DNA from 2 places in the Alteromonas sp. 76-1 genome. Region 1 is predicted to be linked to the other one. Evidence: predicted binding sites of a transcription regulator. Region 1 holds the regulator's gene; the other holds the start of a gene.
The links. The regulator ArgR, encoded in region 1, controls arginine synthesis, uptake and breakdown. The targets are predictions, from matches to a motif close to ANTGAATANNTATTCANT.
Positions count from the first base shown of each region.

Region 1 (9,009 bases):
GGTGCTGTGTGCCATGCTCCCATCATACTTAAAGAAGTAAAACGCGCCGATGGTGAATTTTTTATTAACGGCAAAACCGTTACTGGCTTTTCAAACAGTGAAGAAGACGCAATGGGGTTAACCGACGTTGTGCCTTATTTAGTGGAAGACGCGCTTATCAGTAAAGGTGGTAAGTATGAAAGTACAGAGGACTTTGGCGTTAAAGTGTGTGTTGATGGTCTGTTGGTAACCGGACAGAATCCAGCATCATCTGGACCTGCAGCAGAAGCGCTTATTAAGGTACTTTCGTAGAGTACTTCAAGCACTTACACTACTCACTTTGCCCGTGTTGTCTAATTGACAGCTGGTATAAGGGGTTTATAAAGCGTTAATGTTTACGTAAATAAGAAAACGCCGCAGGCTGTGTTTTATCTCAAACAGATTAGAGATAGAGCATAGGAAATGCGGCGTTTTTTATAAGTTAAATGTTAGAAGCTCGCTTGAACGTTGAAGCTCATAGTACGACCTAATGGGTCATACAAAGAGTCATCATATCCGCGCCATTCGCCCGGTGCATACTCTTCAAGTTCATCGGTAATGTTGGCAATTCCGGCAGAAACTTTAACATTATCGTTCACATGATATGAAACCGTCACATTATGCTTAAAATAGTTGTCGGCATAATCGTAGTAATCGTAATAGGTTTCACCATTGGCGCCGATGAATAGCGTTCTCCAAGATGCAGTCCACTTATCACCGTCGGTCCAATCTACCGTCAAGTTAGCGCGGTTATCAGGATAGAATAATTCGCCCGCCCACTCAGTGCCTTCTTCTTCGTAACTAAATACATGCGAATACTCAAGGTTGACACCAAAATCACCAATTTCAGTGGCTAGATCGTAGTTCGCGGTAATATCAAAACCGTTGGTTTTTACTTCTGAGTAGTTTGTGTAGCCAGAGGTAATTGATGTAATTTTACCATCGCTATCACGAACGATACTGCTAGATGTACCATCTAAGTCAGCGGCAATTAGGTCATCTACATCAATATCTTCGATTTTATTTTCATAGTCATATTGGTAGTAGGACACTTCTAATGATAAATCTTCAGTGACATCGTAAACCACACCTAGTGTAAGCGACTCTGAGTTTTCTGGACTGAGGTCTGGATTACCACCGTAATAGGTTAAGTGTTGCTGACCTGATGAGCAGTAACTGTCGTCGCTACCAGGGTTACCTAATGTATCGCAGTAATAGGTATCGTATGCGCTTGGGAAGCCGTAAGAGATGGTCGCGAACATTTCACTCATTGTCGGTGTGCGGAAAGCTTCTCCCCAGCTAGCACGAAGCAAAAGTGAATCAGACGGACGCCAGCTAATACCTAGCTTAGGTACGGTATCTGAGAACTCAGAGGTTGAAATACTTGCACCCGTATCACCTTCAAGCTCGTACCCGTCATAACGAAGTGCAGCAGATACTTCCACTTCATGGGGTAGTTCGATGGCAAACTCAGTATAGTAAGACTGTCGCTCACGAGTCGCATACACGTCGTCACCACCCGAACCGCCTGAAATAATACCCAAACCCGATTCAGGGTCAGATATCTGCTCAAAATCAAGGTAAGAGTACTCAGCGCCAAAAACAGCACTCACTGTCATGAAGTTATTCGAGAAAACTTCGCCAGAAATGCTGCCGTCAATAATGTCACGCATCTGTGTAGACTGGTAGGTGCCAGTGTGATCAGCGCTTGCTAAAAGCTCGGCGTTATAGCTAGCCCAATCGTCGCTACTTAAGCCTTGAACGTTAAATAAATCCAACTGTTCAGTATCAATTAAATCTTGTACAACCGTGTCGTTAACTAAGTTGTAATTGAATACCTCTTCTTTAGCAGACGTTCGTTGGTAATAAACTTGCCAATCCCATTCATTGCCACCAATTTCGGTATAGCCTTCAAGGCCCGTCACCATTTCAAAGGTGGTTTTTTCAGTTTTAGTGTCACGCGTTCCTAAGCTAGAGGTACGGAAATAGACAGAACCATCTTGGGCATAAGGGTTCATTGCATTATCGGCGTCGATAGTCAGCGAAGATGTAGATACTGGGGTAGCAGCATAACGGGTGTCTGTAGATGTCTGTAGCGCTGAGAAGCGTGTAATAAGTTGCAAGTTTTCTGCTAACTCGTACTCGATTTTAGTCATTAAAGAGTTTTTCTCAGATGCACCATAGAGCCAAGTAGTATTTCCGTAATAATAACCACAACGATCAGATTCAATTGATGTGTCAGCAACATCACCGCACAAATCTTCGTTATAAAGAAACGCACCTGCATCTGCATCATAGAAATTGGCAACAGGGCTGTAGGTTGAATAGCTATCTAATGCATAGTCACCTGATACAGCGACATCACTAACTTCTTGGGTGTTTTCATGCTCAGCAATGAAGACAATGCTGCCTTTGTCGCTTGTGACACCAGCAGAAAAATTATACTTGCTAGAGTTGCCACCATCAGCACCAGGATCTTCAAAGCTATAACCTACATTCACGCCATCGAACTGTTTTTTGGTAATAATGTTAATTACACCTGCAACGGCATCTGAACCGTAAATGGCCGATGCGCCATCGCGAAGAATTTCAATGCGCTCAACAATCGACATCGGGATCATCGACATGTCAGAAGATGAGCCACCGTCGTATCCTAAACCTGGTAGGCGACGGCCGTCCATTAGAACTAGCGTTGCGCCTGCACCCAGACCACGCAAGTTTACTTCACTAGAAGCTGATGCACCGCTACCATAACCAGATTGACCACGAAACGAACCAAAGGTGTTAATTGAAGAGTTACGTAACACTTGGGCAACTGATGTATCACCAGATAACGCGATAGATTCAGCAGTAATAACAGTAACGGGAGATACTGACTCTAAATCCACTCGTTTAATCCGAGAGCCAGTAACTTGAATTTTTTCTACAGGTTCAGCTGAATTTTCGTCATCTGATTGTGCAAAGGCCATTGGCGCGGCTAACAAGCTAGCGGATCCTGCCAGTAATAATCCGCGCTTCACAGCAGTGCTGAGTTTATTGGTGTCAAACATTTTAATTCCCCTTGTCGAAGGTGATTACAAGTTGTAATTACAAAGACGTTTATTAGTTTTTATTTTGATCAGATGTTTTCTGTCGGGAGAATTAAGCACTTCGTCGTGCTATTTGGCAATTTACAAAGTGTATAATTTGTTCTATTTAGACCTAATTTACTTTATTTATACGCAGGGTGATGAAACCTTTACGGTTCTATACATTGGTAAAATAAATATTATATTATTCTCATTTGATGTTGATTGAAAAGTACAAATAGGGATTAGATAAAATAGAAATTAAGAGTAAGGCAAGAGTGTAAATAGTGTGCAGGTTTGGTGTAGGCTTAGCGCAGTTATAGTGTACAAACGGTGCAGGTGTAGCGAGGTTTTTATGCGGTTACAGCGTAGTTAAAAACCGTATGAACTAAAAGTGTGGCAAGTCGTTTGAATATATATGACAACATGAAATAGCGTTTTTAATTAGAATTAATAACAGTGGTATTGTTGTGGTTCTTAGAATGTATGTACTGATTAAGAAAAATTTTTTAATAGAGGTAGGTGAGATTTTACTAATTTAATTATTAATCATTAAATTTGATTTTGGTTGTTTTTTGTTGGGGTTTATCTCTTTTTCTTATTTTATTTTTAGTTTTCGAATTCTTTACTTTTCTTTTCTTACTCTTTTCTAAGTCTATGGTAATTTAAATGCACAGCTACCAAGTTGTTTTGTATCTCCCTGGTACAAATTCTTTACCGCCATACTTTTATGGCGGTTTTTTTTTTGCGCTTAAAAAAGTTCGCTCAGAAAACTACTGTGCTTGATGCTAGCCGATGATCGACTTTTAGTCGTTTATACGACGGAAAATAGAAAAGGGGCGGGCTATACGTTCTCGAATAAATCTTCTACACGTTGACGCAACTCTTCAATAAGTGTCACATCGGCAGGGGCGATAAAAATAGTGTCGTCACCAGCAATGGTACCTAACACACCATCTTTTTTGCTTAATGAGTCAAGTAAGCGAGCAATAAGTTGCGCTGCACCTGGGCTGGTACGAATAATCACCATCACATTATTATGCACAATGTCGAGAACAAGCTGCTTTAACGGGCTTTTCGCGGTAGGCATACCCAGTTCTGGCGGCAGGCAGTACACCATATCGCCGCGGGCATTGCGGGTACGTACCGCGCCAAACTTACTTAGCATGCGGGAAATTTTAGATTGACTGATATTGTCATGACCTTGAGTTTTAAGGGCATCCACTATTTCACCTTGGGATCCATAGCTTTCCGCTTTTAAAATTTCTTTAAAGGCTTTAATCAGTTGCTCTTGTTTTGCGTTGGCCATAGCGTCCTGCACATTAGTTAGCGGTAATAAGTTAAATGATCATTAACGATTTATCATATATTGTGCCTTACAGGTGACCTTTGCGCAATTTAATTGCATAATCATGCATGATAGTGAATATCGACGTAAAATTGCCTTAAATGGCCGTATTAAGACCATCAGATGATTGAGTTTTCCCCCGCGTTGCATTAGTGTGACGTTCCGTTTAAATACGTGAGTAATCCCATAGGAGAAATGGTATGAAAGTAGCCGTGTTAGGTGCTGCCGGTGGTATTGGCCAAGCGCTGTCTTTGTTGTTAAAAACACAATTGCCAGCTGGTTCTGAGCTAGCGCTTTACGATGTAGCGCCAGTTGTTCCTGGTGTAGCTGTTGATTTGAGCCACATCCCAACTGCAGTAAAAGTAACCGGTCACGGTAAAGATGACCTAGCTGGTGCATTAACAGGTACAGACGTTGTTCTTATCCCTGCTGGTGTTCCGCGTAAGCCGGGCATGGATCGTTCAGACTTGTTCAACATTAACGCTGGTATTGTTAAGAACCTTATTGAAGGTGTTGCTGACAATTGTCCAGATGCTTGTGTTGGTATTATTACTAACCCAGTTAACACAACAGTGGCAATTGCTGCTGAAACGCTTAAAGCGAAAGGTGTTTATAACAAGAACAAATTGTTCGGTGTTACTACCCTTGACGTAATTCGCGCTGAGACTTTTGTTGCTGAGCTTAAAGACGTAGACGTTGCTTCTGTACACGTACCGGTAATCGGTGGTCACTCAGGCACAACTATCCTTCCTTTGCTTTCGCAAGTTGAAGGTGTTGAGTTCTCTGATGATGAAGTTTCAAGCCTAACAACTCGTATCCAAAATGCAGGTACTGAAGTTGTTGAAGCTAAAGCTGGCGGCGGTTCTGCAACCCTATCTATGGGTCAAGCAGCTGCACGTTTCTGCTTATCATTGGTTGCAGCAATGCAAGGTGAGAACGTGGTTGAATACACTTACGTTCAAACTGACGACAGCGACGATGCTGCATTCTTCGCTCACCCTGTTCGCCTTGGCGCAAACGGTGTTGAAGAAATTTTGCCATACGGCGAGCTTAGCGCATTTGAAGAAAAAGCGAAAAACGATATGCTTGAAGGCCTTCGTGGCGACATCAAGCTAGGCGTAGATTTCGTAACTGGCTAAGGCTAAGAATATGGGAGCGCTGCTCCCATGTATAAGGCAGGATTAGTAAGCTCTACACAAACACGCCGAGTATCCATCCATGGAGGCTTGGCAGCAGCATCCATGCTGCTGACAGTTTGTTACGAGCTTACTAATCCTGCCTTTTTGTTTGTGGCGTTTGCATAATGGCCAAGCACTAAATAGCCTTGCTGGATAATAACCAGCCGTAACTACATCCATGTAGGCTCCGCCACCGCATCCTTGGCAAAGGAGGGGCTACTATTTAATTTCAAACCGTATACCTACCAACACCTACTCATCGCACTCAATAAAAAATTCTTTTTGTAAGACAGCATCCATGCTGCTGACAGTTTGTTGCGAGCTTACTAATCCTGCCTTTTGTTTATTGCAGCTACATATTTTAAAAAATGAGAAAAAAGTTACAGAAAAATTGTGAATTTTGACTAGGCTGTTTCTAGGTGGTTTAAGCAGTAATGTTGGTGAATAGAGGCTGCAATTAATTGGTCCAATTTGACTAGGTTAAGTTGACTCTAATCGTTAAACCTATTCATCAGCATCGAAAAAACTCACTGTAATAACTATCATCTAATAACTAGAATTAAATAATACTAATCAATAGATAGAATTGATGAAATCCTTTGTCGAACAGCAAGAGGTAACAAATATGAGTAACGCTAAGCTTGGCGATGTAAATGAGTCTGAAAGAAAGTGTCCCGTTATGCACGGTGGCCTTACAGCGACCGGCAGCACTAATATGGATTGGTGGCCTGAAGCACTAAATCTAGATATTTTGCATCAGCACGATACCAAAACAAATCCGATGGGCGACGACTTTGATTATCGCGAAGCCGTAAAGTCACTTGATTTCGATGAATTGAAAAAAGACATGATAGCGCTGATGACTGACTCTCAGTCTTGGTGGCCGGCTGATTGGGGTCATTATGGTGGCCTAATGATCAGAATGTCGTGGCACGCTGCCGGTTCGTATCGTATTGCTGATGGTCGTGGTGGAGCATCTACCGGAAACCAACGTTTTGCGCCACTAAACTCATGGCCGGATAACGTTAACCTTGATAAAGCACGCCGCTTATTGTGGCCAATTAAGAAGAAATACGGCAACAAGCTTAGCTGGGCCGATCTTCTAGTATTTGCTGGTACCGTTGCTTATGAAAGCATGGGGCTTAAAACTTATGGCTTTGCGTTTGGTCGGGAAGACATTTGGCATCCTGAAAAGGACACTTACTGGGGCGCTGAGAAAGAATGGCTAGCACCTAGTGATGAGCGTTACGACGACGTTGAAACGCCAGAAACAATGGAAAATCCATTAGCAGCGGTTCAAATGGGGCTAATTTACGTTAACCCTGAAGGGGTGAATGGCAAACCTGATCCGCTTAAAACTGCCTTACATGTTCGTGAAACCTTTGCCCGTATGGCGATGAACGATGAAGAAACCGTTGCGCTTACCGCAGGTGGTCACACCGTGGGTAAATGCCATGGTAACGGACGTGCGGAAAACTTAGGTCCTGATCCAGAAGGCGCTGATATTGCCGAGCAGGGGTTAGGCTGGATGAACCACGAATCACGTGGAATAGGTCGCGATACCGTATCAAGTGGTATTGAAGGGGCTTGGACGACTAACCCTACTCAATGGGATAACGGTTACTTTGAATTGTTACTTAACTACGACTGGGAGTTGAAAAAATCACCAGCGGGCGCAGAGCAATGGGAGCCTATTAACATTAAAGAGGAAGACAAACCTGTTGATGTTGAAGACCCGTCAAAACGTTATAACCCTATTATGACTGATGCAGATATGGCCATGAAAATGGACCCAATCTACCGTGAAATTTCTGAGAAGTTTTACAACAACCCAGACTACTTCAGTGAAGTATTTGCTAAAGCATGGTTTAAACTGACTCACCGTGATTTGGGGCCAAAAGTACGTTATATCGGTCCTGAAGTGCCACAAGAAACACTTATTTGGCAAGATCCTGTACCTGCAGGTAGTACGTCCTACGATGTAGATGCATTGAAAGCCAGTATCGCTGCGTCAGACCTTACCGTAAGTGAAATGGTATCGACTGCATGGGACAGTGCTAGAACCTTCCGTGGTTCTGACTTACGTGGTGGTGCTAATGGTGCACGCATTCAATTAGCGCCTCAGAAAGACTGGGAAGCTAATGAACCGGAAAAGCTAGCTAAGGTATTGTCGGTGTTGAAACCGCTTGCAGAAGCAGCTGGTGCCAGTCTAGCTGACACCATTGTGTTAGCAGGAAATGTGGGTGTAGAGAAGGCTATAGAAGCGGCAGGGTTCAGCGTTGATGTTCCGTTTGCAGCAGGTCGTGGTGATGCTACTGATGATATGACGGATGCTGATTCTTTTGCACCGTTAGAGCCGCAGGCCGATGGTTTCAGGAACTACTTGCCGAAAGACTACGTGGTTAAACCAGAGGAACTGTTGTTAGACAAAGCTCAGTTACTTGGGTTAACGGCTGCAGAGATGACGGTGTTAGTAGGTGGAATGCGTGTAATGGGCACGAATTACCAAAGCACTGCACATGGCGTGTTTACAGGTAGTGCTGGCTCACTAACGAATGACTTTTTCACGACTATTACCGACATGCAATACACGTGGAAGCCCACTAGTAAAAGCACTTACGGCATTGTAGATAGAGTGTCCGGTGAGCAAGTTTATTCAGCCACTCGTGTTGACTTGGTCTTCGGTTCGAACTCTATATTACGTTCTTACGCTGAGGTTTATGCGCAAGACGATAATAAAGAGAAGTTCGTTAAAGACTTTGTTAGTGCTTGGACTAAAGTGATGAATGCCGATCGCTTTGAATTACAGGCTTAATAATTAGTTTGTAATGTAATCTCATTAAAAAGCCCGCTTTAAGCGGGCTTTTTTATTTGTGCTATTTAATCAAATAGCGTGATTATTTACCTGTCAAGATAGGTATTAACCAGTATTTCGCATACCCGTAGCAATACCTGTGATGGTAACCATCATGGCACGCTCTAGTGCGGTATTTTGTGCATCATCACCTGCTTTACGAATTCTATCTAGCAATTCGATTTGTAGGTAATGTAGCGGCTGCAAATACGCGGCACGAATTTCCATCGACTCTTTTCCGAGTGGATCAGCTTTCATGATGTCGTTTTCGCCAGTGAGTTCAAGCAATGAAGCAATACTCTCTTTGAGTTCTTCACGAAGGGCTGCACCAAAATGTTTAAGCTCTTCTGGTACCAAGCGCTCATCGTAGGCTTCACTAATACGAGGATCCGCTTTATGGAATACCATGTCCAGCATCGAAAGACGTGAACGATAGAAAGGCCATTCAGCGAACATTTCATTCACGACTTTTTCATTTTCGGCATTCTTCACGCTATCGATAGCGCGCATTACACCCAACCATGACGGCAAGACTAGACGAGT
Region 1 covers NZ_LR136958.1:4,090,801-4,099,809, reverse strand. Annotated here, with positions in the region: gene ALT761_RS17350 (type 1 glutamine amidotransferase domain-containing protein) at 1-291, shown strand, start outside; gene ALT761_RS17345 (TonB-dependent receptor) at 468-3,068, opposite strand; gene argR (transcriptional regulator ArgR) at 3,931-4,395, opposite strand; gene mdh (malate dehydrogenase) at 4,635-5,573, shown strand; gene katG (catalase/peroxidase HPI) at 6,238-8,427, shown strand; gene ppc (phosphoenolpyruvate carboxylase) at 8,533-9,009, opposite strand, start outside.

Region 2 (9,009 bases), 380 kb from region 1:
GATGAGGGACGTAGTGTCTCCAAGGCTACTATTGGGCAGCACAAAAAGAAGTGCGTATACGTTATCTCCATAGATAGAGGCGATCACCGCAGATACTAACAAAGACACCCACAAACTTTTCTCTCTGAACGAAATCATTATCTTTTTCCATGCCCTAATAATGGTGGTTAAATTTAACTTTGTGTACGCTAAATTTAACTCAATGTTAAATATACTATACATTGGCGCTTGTAGAAAGCTAGCGGTAGGTTGTTACAAAGTATGTTGTAGGAGAAGGTGCCCTGAGCGGATTTCTTTACAGCTTTAGATATACTGGCCACAAAAAAGCTCGCCTAAGCGAGCTTTTAAATAGATTACATACAACGAGGTACGGTTAACATGCATTTTTACACGTGGATATTAAACGCTAATATTAAACGCCAATATAATCCATGATACCGTCAGCGGCTTTTCTGCCTTCGTCGATAGCGGTAACCACAAGATCACTACCACGTACCATATCACCGCCCGCAAAGATTTTAGGGTGTGATGTTTGGAAAGCAAACTTACCAGCAGCAGGAGCGCGTACACGGCCTTTTTCATCTAGCATAATGCCGAACTCAGCAAACCAAGGGGCAGGGCTAGGCTGGAAACCAAACGCGATAATAATCGCATCAGCTTCAACCACGTGTTCAGAACCTTCAATTTCAACTGGGCGACGACGCCCGTTAATATCTGGTGGACCCATCTCGGTTTTTACGAATTTAACACCGCAAGCTTTGCCTTCGCTATCAACAGCAATGTCTAAAGGTTGAATGTTGAACATAAATTCAACCCCTTCTTCTTTTGCGTTAACCACTTCACGGCGAGAGCCAGGCATGCTTTCTTCGTCACGACGATAAGCACAAATAACGCGGTCGGCTTCTTGACGAATAGACGTACGTACACAGTCCATGGTGGTATCACCACCACCAAGTACCACTACGCGCTTACCTTTCATATCAACAAAGTCGGCTTCGTCTTTTTCAAGACCCATCACGCGGTTTGTGTTTGAGATAAGGAAGGGCAGAGCATCGTGAACACCGTGTACATGTTCATTTTCGAAGCCGCCTTGCATCGATTTATACGTACCCATGCCTAAGAACACAGCGTCGTAGTCATCTAGCAGGGTTTGCATTTCAATGTCTTTACCAATTTCAGTCTTAAGGACAAACTCAACACCCATGTCGGTAAAGATTTCGCGGCGAAGCTTAATCACATCTTTTTCAAGCTTAAACGATGGAATACCGAAGGTTAGCAAGCCGCCAATTTCTTCGTACTTGTCGAATACCACTGGCTTTACGCCGTTACGAACAAGAATATCGGCACACGCTAGGCCTGCTGGGCCTGCACCTACAATAGCGACTTTCTTATCTGTCCAAACTACGTCAGACATATCTGGGCGCCAGCCCATTTTAAACGCGGTATCGGTAATGTATTTTTCAATACTACCAATGGTTACCGCGCCAAAATCATCATTTAGGGTACATGCACCTTCGCAGAGTCTGTCCTGAGGACAAACGCGGCCACATACTTCTGGCAAACTATTGGTTTTGTGCGACAACTCAGCCGCCTCAATAATACGACCTTCATTGGCAAGGTCTAACCATTGAGGAATGTAGTTGTGTACTGGGCACTTCCATTCGCAATACGGGTTACCGCAGTCCAAGCAGCGATCTGCTTGGCCTTCGGTTTGTGACTGACTTAACGGCTGATAAATTTCAGCGAATTCGTGTTTACGCACCATGATCGGCTTTTTCGGCGGATCGATACGTTCAACATCGACAAACTGGTATACGTTCTTTGCCATAAACTTTTCTCCTCCTACTGAGCCTGAATGCGCAATTCTGCGCTTGAACGACTGATGTGACCTAATAGGTTTTTCACATCACTGGTCTTCGGCTTAATAAGCTTGAAGCGTTTCAGCGTTGCCGCGAAATCGGTTAGCAAGCCTAACGAATGGTCGCTGCCGGTTTCTTCGTAATGCTGATTAATAAGACCACGTAAGTGCTCTACTAAAATCGCTTTACCGTCAACAGGCATAATCTCAATAAGGTCTTGGTTTACACGGTTATCTAGGTCGTCGTTGTCGTCCATAAGGTACGCAAAACCACCTGTCATACCGGCACCGAAGTTCACGCCTACAGGGCCAAGTACAGCAACAATACCACCGGTCATGTATTCACAACCGTTGTCACCAATACCTTCAACTACCGCAATAGCACCTGAGTTACGTACACCAAAACGCTCACCTGCACGGCCTGCAGCAAATAATTTACCGCCAGTTGCACCGTATAAGCAGGTATTACCCATAATGGCACTTTCATGCGCATTGTAAGTCATGTTTCTTGGTGGATGAATAACAAGCTTACCGCCAGTCATTCCTTTACCTACGTAATCGTTTGCGTCACCTTCAAGATGCATGTGCAAGCCGCCAGCATTCCATACGCCAAAACTTTGACCAGCAGTACCGGTAAGATTCACTTTAATAGGCGTATCTTCAAAGTCGTGGTTGCCATGGTGCTTAGCAATTTCACCCGATAACAAAGCACCTACCGAACGGTCGGTGTTACGAACAGGGTATTTCAACTCAAGAGACTCGCCGTCAACAACCGCTTGCTGCGCGTCTTTAAGCATTTGTGCGTTTAGCACACCTTTATCAACGGGTTCATTGGTGGTTTGCGAGCAGAATAAACGGGTATGTTCACCTGCTTTCGGTCTTACCAACAATGGCGTTAAATCAAGGCGGTTTTGCTTCGCAGTCACACCGTCAATCACTTTTAATAGCTCAGTACGGCCAACAAGGTCGTCAAACTTGGTCACGCCAAGGGCAGCCATAATTTCACGTACTTCTTGGGCAATAAACTTAAAGTAGTTCATAACCATGTCTGGCAAACCAATGAAGTGGTCGTCGCGAAGCTTTTGATCTTGTGTTGCTACACCGGTCGCGCAGTTGTTCAAGTGACAAATACGTAAGTACTTACACCCTAACGCCACCATGGGACCAGTACCAAAACCGAAGCTTTCAGCACCTAAAATACCCGCTTTCACTACGTCTAAACCTGTTTTAAGGCCGCCGTCAGTTTGAACGCGTACTTTATGGCGAAGGCCGTTTTCGATAAGCGCTTGCTGTGTTTCTGACAAGCCTAATTCGAACGGGCTTCCAGCATATTTAACCGACGTAAGTGGGCTTGCACCTGTACCGCCATCGTAGCCAGATACCGTAATAAGATCTGCATAGGCTTTTGCTACACCGGTAGCAATAGTTCCTACACCAGGTTCAGACACTAACTTCACTGAAATAAGTGCAGTTGGGTTTACCTGTTTCAAATCGAAAATAAGCTGAGCTAAATCTTCAATTGAATATATATCGTGGTGCGGTGGAGGCGAAATAAGGGTTACACCAGGCACGGAGAAACGTAACTGTGCAATGTACTTATTCACTTTGTCGCCAGGTAACTGACCACCTTCACCAGGCTTCGCACCCTGTGCCACTTTAATTTGAATAACATTCGCATTTACTAAGTAATGCGGTGTTACCCCAAAGCGACCAGAAGCAACCTGCTTAATTTTCGAGTTCTTTTCAGTACCAAAGCGTGATGGATGTTCACCACCTTCACCTGAATTCGACTGCCCGCCTAAACGGTTCATGGCAATCGCTAACGCTTCATGCGCTTCAGGACTTAACGCGCCTATAGACATTGCTGCCGTATCAAAACGCGGGAATAAGTTCTGTGCGTCTTCAACTTCGCTTATATCCACCGGCTCGCTTTGTGGGTCGAGCGCTAGCAGGTCACGAATGTGTGCAGGAGAGCGCTCGTTAACTAGTTTCGCATACTGCTGGTAATCGCTGTATTCGCCGCTCATCACTGCTTTTTGCAGTGTGCTGACTACATCTGGGTTATACGCGTGATATTCGCCGCCGTGTACATACTTAAGCAAACCACCGTGATCGACAGGCTTACGTTTTAACCAAGCAACGCGGTTTAGATTAACCGTATCTTGTTGGAAATCGTCGAAATCAGCACCTTGAAGGCGCGAGGTAACACCTCTGAAACACAGTTCCATTACCGCATCGTTAATACCGATAGCTTCGAATAATTTCGAACTACGGTAACTTGCCACGGTACTGATACCCATTTTTGACATTATCTTGTACAAGCCTTTATTGATACCTTTACGGTAGTTTAACGTGGCTTGCATAGGTGAAATGTCGAGTTCGCCTTTCTCACAAAGCTGTTCAATGGTTTCGTAGGCTAAGAACGGATACACCGCTGTAGCACCTAAACCAATGAGTACGGCAAAGTGATGTGGGTCACGGGCACTGGCGGTTTCTATTACTACGTTCGCGTCACATCGTAGTGATTTATCAACTAAACGGCGCTGTACTGCACCAACGGCCATAGCCGCTGGAATAGGTAAGCGGTTTTGTCTGATATTGCGATCGGATAAAATCACGAACGCCGCACGCTTTTGTTTAACTAAGTGTTCTACTTCGTTACAAATACGCTCGATGGCTTTCTTCAAGCCCTCTTGCGGTTGATACTGAAGTTCAACCACTTCTGAATAGTAGTTATCAGGATTAAATTCACGTAGCTGTTTTAAATCGGTATACATCAGTATTGGCGAGTTAAACAATACGCGGTCTGCATAACCTGAGGTTTCGCTGAATACGTTTTGCTCGCGGCCAATACAGGTGGCTAGCGACATTACGTGGTTTTCACGTAATGGATCGATAGGCGGGTTAGTTACCTGTGCAAACTGCTGACGGAAGTAATCGTAAACGGTACGCTGGCGTGAAGACATAACCGCCATTGGCGTATCATCACCCATAGAACCAACGGCTTCTTGACCGTCTTTCGCAAGTACTTTAATAACTTGCTGAATTTCTTCGTAGCTATAGCTGAACTGCTTATGGAATACCGAAATGGTGTCGTCATCAAAAACGCGCTTTCCAATCAGTGAAGCATCTAGCTCTTCAATCGGCGTTAAATGACGAATATGCTTATCGAGCCACTCTTTATAAGGATGGCGCGCTTTTAATTCTTCATCAATTTCAGTGGAACGCCAGATTTTACCTGTATAGGTATCAACCGCTAGCATTTCACCTGGACCTACGCGGCCTTTCTCAATAACGTCAGCTTCTTCGTAATCCCAAATACCGACTTCTGAGGCAAGGGTAATGAAGCCATTTTTAGTGATAACGTAGCGGGCAGGGCGAAGACCATTTCGGTCTAGGTTACATGCCACGTGGCGGCCGTTCGTTAATACGATACCGGCAGGGCCATCCCATGGTTCCATGTGCATCGAGTTGAACTCGTAAAATGCACGTAGGTCGTCATCCATGGTTTTGTTATTTTGATAAGCAGGCGGCACTAATAAACGCATGGCACGGAATAAATCCATCCCACCGGCTAAGAATACCTCAAGCATGTTATCTAGTGAGGATGAATCAGAACCCTCGGTATTAACAAAAGGGGCTGCTTCTTTCAAATCAGGAATAAGCGGCGTAGCAAATTTAGAGGCTCGAGCCATTGCCCAATCTCGGTTACCTTTAATGGTGTTAATTTCACCATTGTGGGCCAAGAAGCGGAACGGTTGAGCCAATGGCCAACGTGGAAGCGTATTGGTTGAAAAGCGCTGGTGGAATACACAAATAGCACTTTTCAGACGCTCGTCAGCTAAATCTAAATAAAAGGCGGGTAAGTCTTTCGGCATTACCAAGCCTTTATATATAGTTACCAATCCAGATAGGCAGGCAACATAAAAATCTGGATCGCTTTCAAGACGCTTTTCAGCGCGTCGACGCACCATATAAAGGCGGCGTTCAAGATCGCGCTTGCGCCAACCTGCTGGTGCATTCACAAATACTTGTTCTATTTGTGGCACGCCGGTAAGAGCAAGTTCACCCAATACAGAGCGATCGACAGGCACTTCGCGCCAGCCAACTACACTAAGGGTTTCTTTTTCAAGTTCTTCATTCAACACCTCACGCGCAGTTTGCGCAAGGGCCTGGTCCTGGCTTAGAAATATCATGCCAACGCCGTATTTTTTGCTGAGTTTCCAGCCATTTTCTGCGGCGATAGTATGGAAGAACGCATCCGGTTTCTGCAGTAGTAAACCACAGCCGTCTCCGGTTTTCCCGTCAGCGGCAATACCGCCTCGATGCTGCATACGGTCTAAACCGTGAATAGCAGTTTCTACTAGCGTATGGCTAGCTTCTCCGTGGGTATGGGCGATTAAGCCAAATCCACAGTTATCCCGGGAATCGTTGGGGTTGTATAAACTCATCTCTTAACTCCTTCAACCTTTGACTGGGGCAAGGTGTGCGTTGCGTGTAGATGCGCCTAGGTATTGCGTATCACAACATTGTTCAGACGTCTTTTGTCGAGCTGGCACTATTACCGCTCTATGCGCCTTTTCTTGTCGTTATTTATTATTAGAGGATTCCAGTCGTGTTCCGCATTTTTATGCATTATTGCTTTGCGGGGCGTACAAAATACCTATATTGATATGTAAAATCAAACGCTAAAGTAGGGGGTATAACAAAGATTTAGCATATAGTTTAAAATCTTCACTATTTTCATGATGTTAAACTTATAAATTCATCTTTGTAACAAAATTGTTATAACCCGATATATCGTCTTATTGGTAGGCAATGAAATTATAGCAAGTGTCTTTAAATTGCCCAAAGTGAATAAAAATTCATGTAGGGACGTTTAATATCTAGTCAAGGGCGTGTTTGCTGTATTTTTATGTAGTTGTAAATCCTTTATTACACAATACCAGAATCATACAGCGTTGTACAAAAAATGCACCGTGGTAAGTTGATTCACTTGAACGCGCAGCCACCCTTCATAACCTGCGAACTCAGTGAGCATTTCCGTAATGCATAAACCCTGATAGGATATGTTGAAAATAATCCTAAAAATAAGTCGTTCATGCATTCAGATTCTCCAAATGACTCTTGGGCTATTCGCTTTGCACAATTTGTGCAGAGCTTCGGTACGCTTAAGTTAAGTATTCTGTTCGTTGTATTTTCGCTGGTCTTTACGCTTGGCGGCTCTTACGTAATTCGCGTAAGCATGGGCAGTGCAGTACAACCCGATGACTTTATCAGCGCGGTTATACTCACAATGCTTTCGGCACCTTGGGTGCTGTACTTTTTCAGCGAACTTATAAAGCAGTTAGAAAATTCACGTACCAATCTTAAAGAAGTGGTAAGCCAACTAGAGCGCTTGCGAGAAGAAGATGTTTTTCTTAACCGTGAGCTGCAAACTAATATCCGCCAATTAAACCACGAAATTGAGCAGCGTAAATTAGCGCAAGAAGAGCGTGAAGCCTTATTTAAAGACTTAGAGCGTGAAATTCAGGATAAATCTGAACAAGAAGCGCAAGCCCGTCGTTTATCTACCTTGCTGCGCTCGATCATCGATGCCTCGCCAGATCTTATTTACTATCGAAATGAAGAAGGGCGCTTTGCGGGCTGTAACCGTATAGCAGAACTTATGACGGGTAAAACAGAGCAGGAACTGCTTGGCTTGACCCCTACAGATGTTTATGAAGAAGACTTGGCGCGACAAATCGTCGCCAGTGATCACGAAGTGCTTGAAACTAACGCCAGCATTACCGAAGAGTTATGGCTACGCTTTGCCGATGGCCGCCGTCGCTACTTCGAAATGAAGCGAGTTCCTTTCTTCGATAAAGAAGGTAACCGTTTAGGCTTGCTATCATTTGGTCGAGACATGACTGAACGTAAACAAGCAGAAAATGCAGCAGCGAAAGCCAGTACCGACAAAACGCGCTTTATCGCCACGATTAGTCACGAACTACGTACCCCGCTAAACGGTATTGTAGGTTTGAGTAGAATGCTGCGCGATACAGAATTAAGCGAAGAGCAATTTAGCTGGGTAAGTACTATTTATGCCAGTGCTATCACGCTTGGCAATATCTTTAACGATATTATCGACCTTGATAAGTTAGATAGAGACAAAGTTGAACTGAGCTTGAAGACCGTATCGCTTCGCGACTTCACCGAAGAGCTAAGCAGTATTATTCGACTACTAGCCGGTGATAAACAGCTAGAGCTTAAGACCACGATTAAAGAGCCTCTTCCGAGGTTAGTTGAAGTCGATGGCACGCGCTTGCGCCAAATTTTGTGGAATATCCTGTTTAACGCAGTGAAGTTTACCCAAAAAGGCCATGTGAGCTTATCGATTGAATCTACCAAACCTGAAAATGACCTCGCGTTCGTCACCTTTGTGATTGAAGATACTGGGGTAGGCATACCTGAAGAAGAGATAGAAAAAATCTTCGCCATGTACTATCAGGTTGATCACCCTGATCATCAGTCGGCGACAGGGACCGGTATTGGTTTGGCTATTTGTAAGCAAATGGTCGATTTAATGAAGGGCAATATCAAAGTTACCAGTGTGGTAGGTAAAGGCACACGCTTTGAAATAGAGCTTCCGGTAGAAATATCGAAAAAGCCGATGCAAGTGGCGCAGCTTCAGGTTAGTGACTTGAACATTCTACTGGTAGAAGATATTGAACTTAACGTGATGGTAGCCAAAGCCTTGCTTGAAAAAATGGGGCAAAAGGTGGATGTGGCCATGACAGGGCAAGAAGCGATTGATAAAGCCCGCGCGAATCAATACGACTTAATATTGTTAGATATTCAGTTGCCAGATATGACGGGCTTCGACGTGGCCAGTACGTTGCATGAAGAAGACTTAGTAATGCAAACGCCCATTGTGGCACTTACTGCTAACGTGATTAAAAAGCGGGAAGAATATTTGCAAAATGGCATGGACGATATTATTGCCAAGCCTATTAAGAAATCACGCGTGATTGAGGTCTTCAACGAATTATTCCATGCGCCGCCTGCACCATTAGAAGTTGAAGGTCAGGTAGAACGCCCACCAGAGCCAAGCAAAATATTAAGTAACATTTTAGATATGGACTTGCTCCAGATGTTAGTGGATACAATAG
Region 2 covers NZ_LR136958.1:3,707,457-3,716,465, reverse strand. Annotated here, with positions in the region: gene ALT761_RS16015 (hypothetical protein) at 1-138, opposite strand, end outside; gene ALT761_RS16010 (FAD-dependent oxidoreductase) at 413-1,828, opposite strand; gene gltB (glutamate synthase large subunit) at 1,843-6,309, opposite strand; gene arcB (aerobic respiration two-component sensor histidine kinase ArcB) at 6,960-9,009, shown strand, end outside.
Region 2: gltB (glutamate synthase large subunit) is a predicted target of ArgR. The motif match lies at 6,478-6,495, and genes of this name have one in related genera.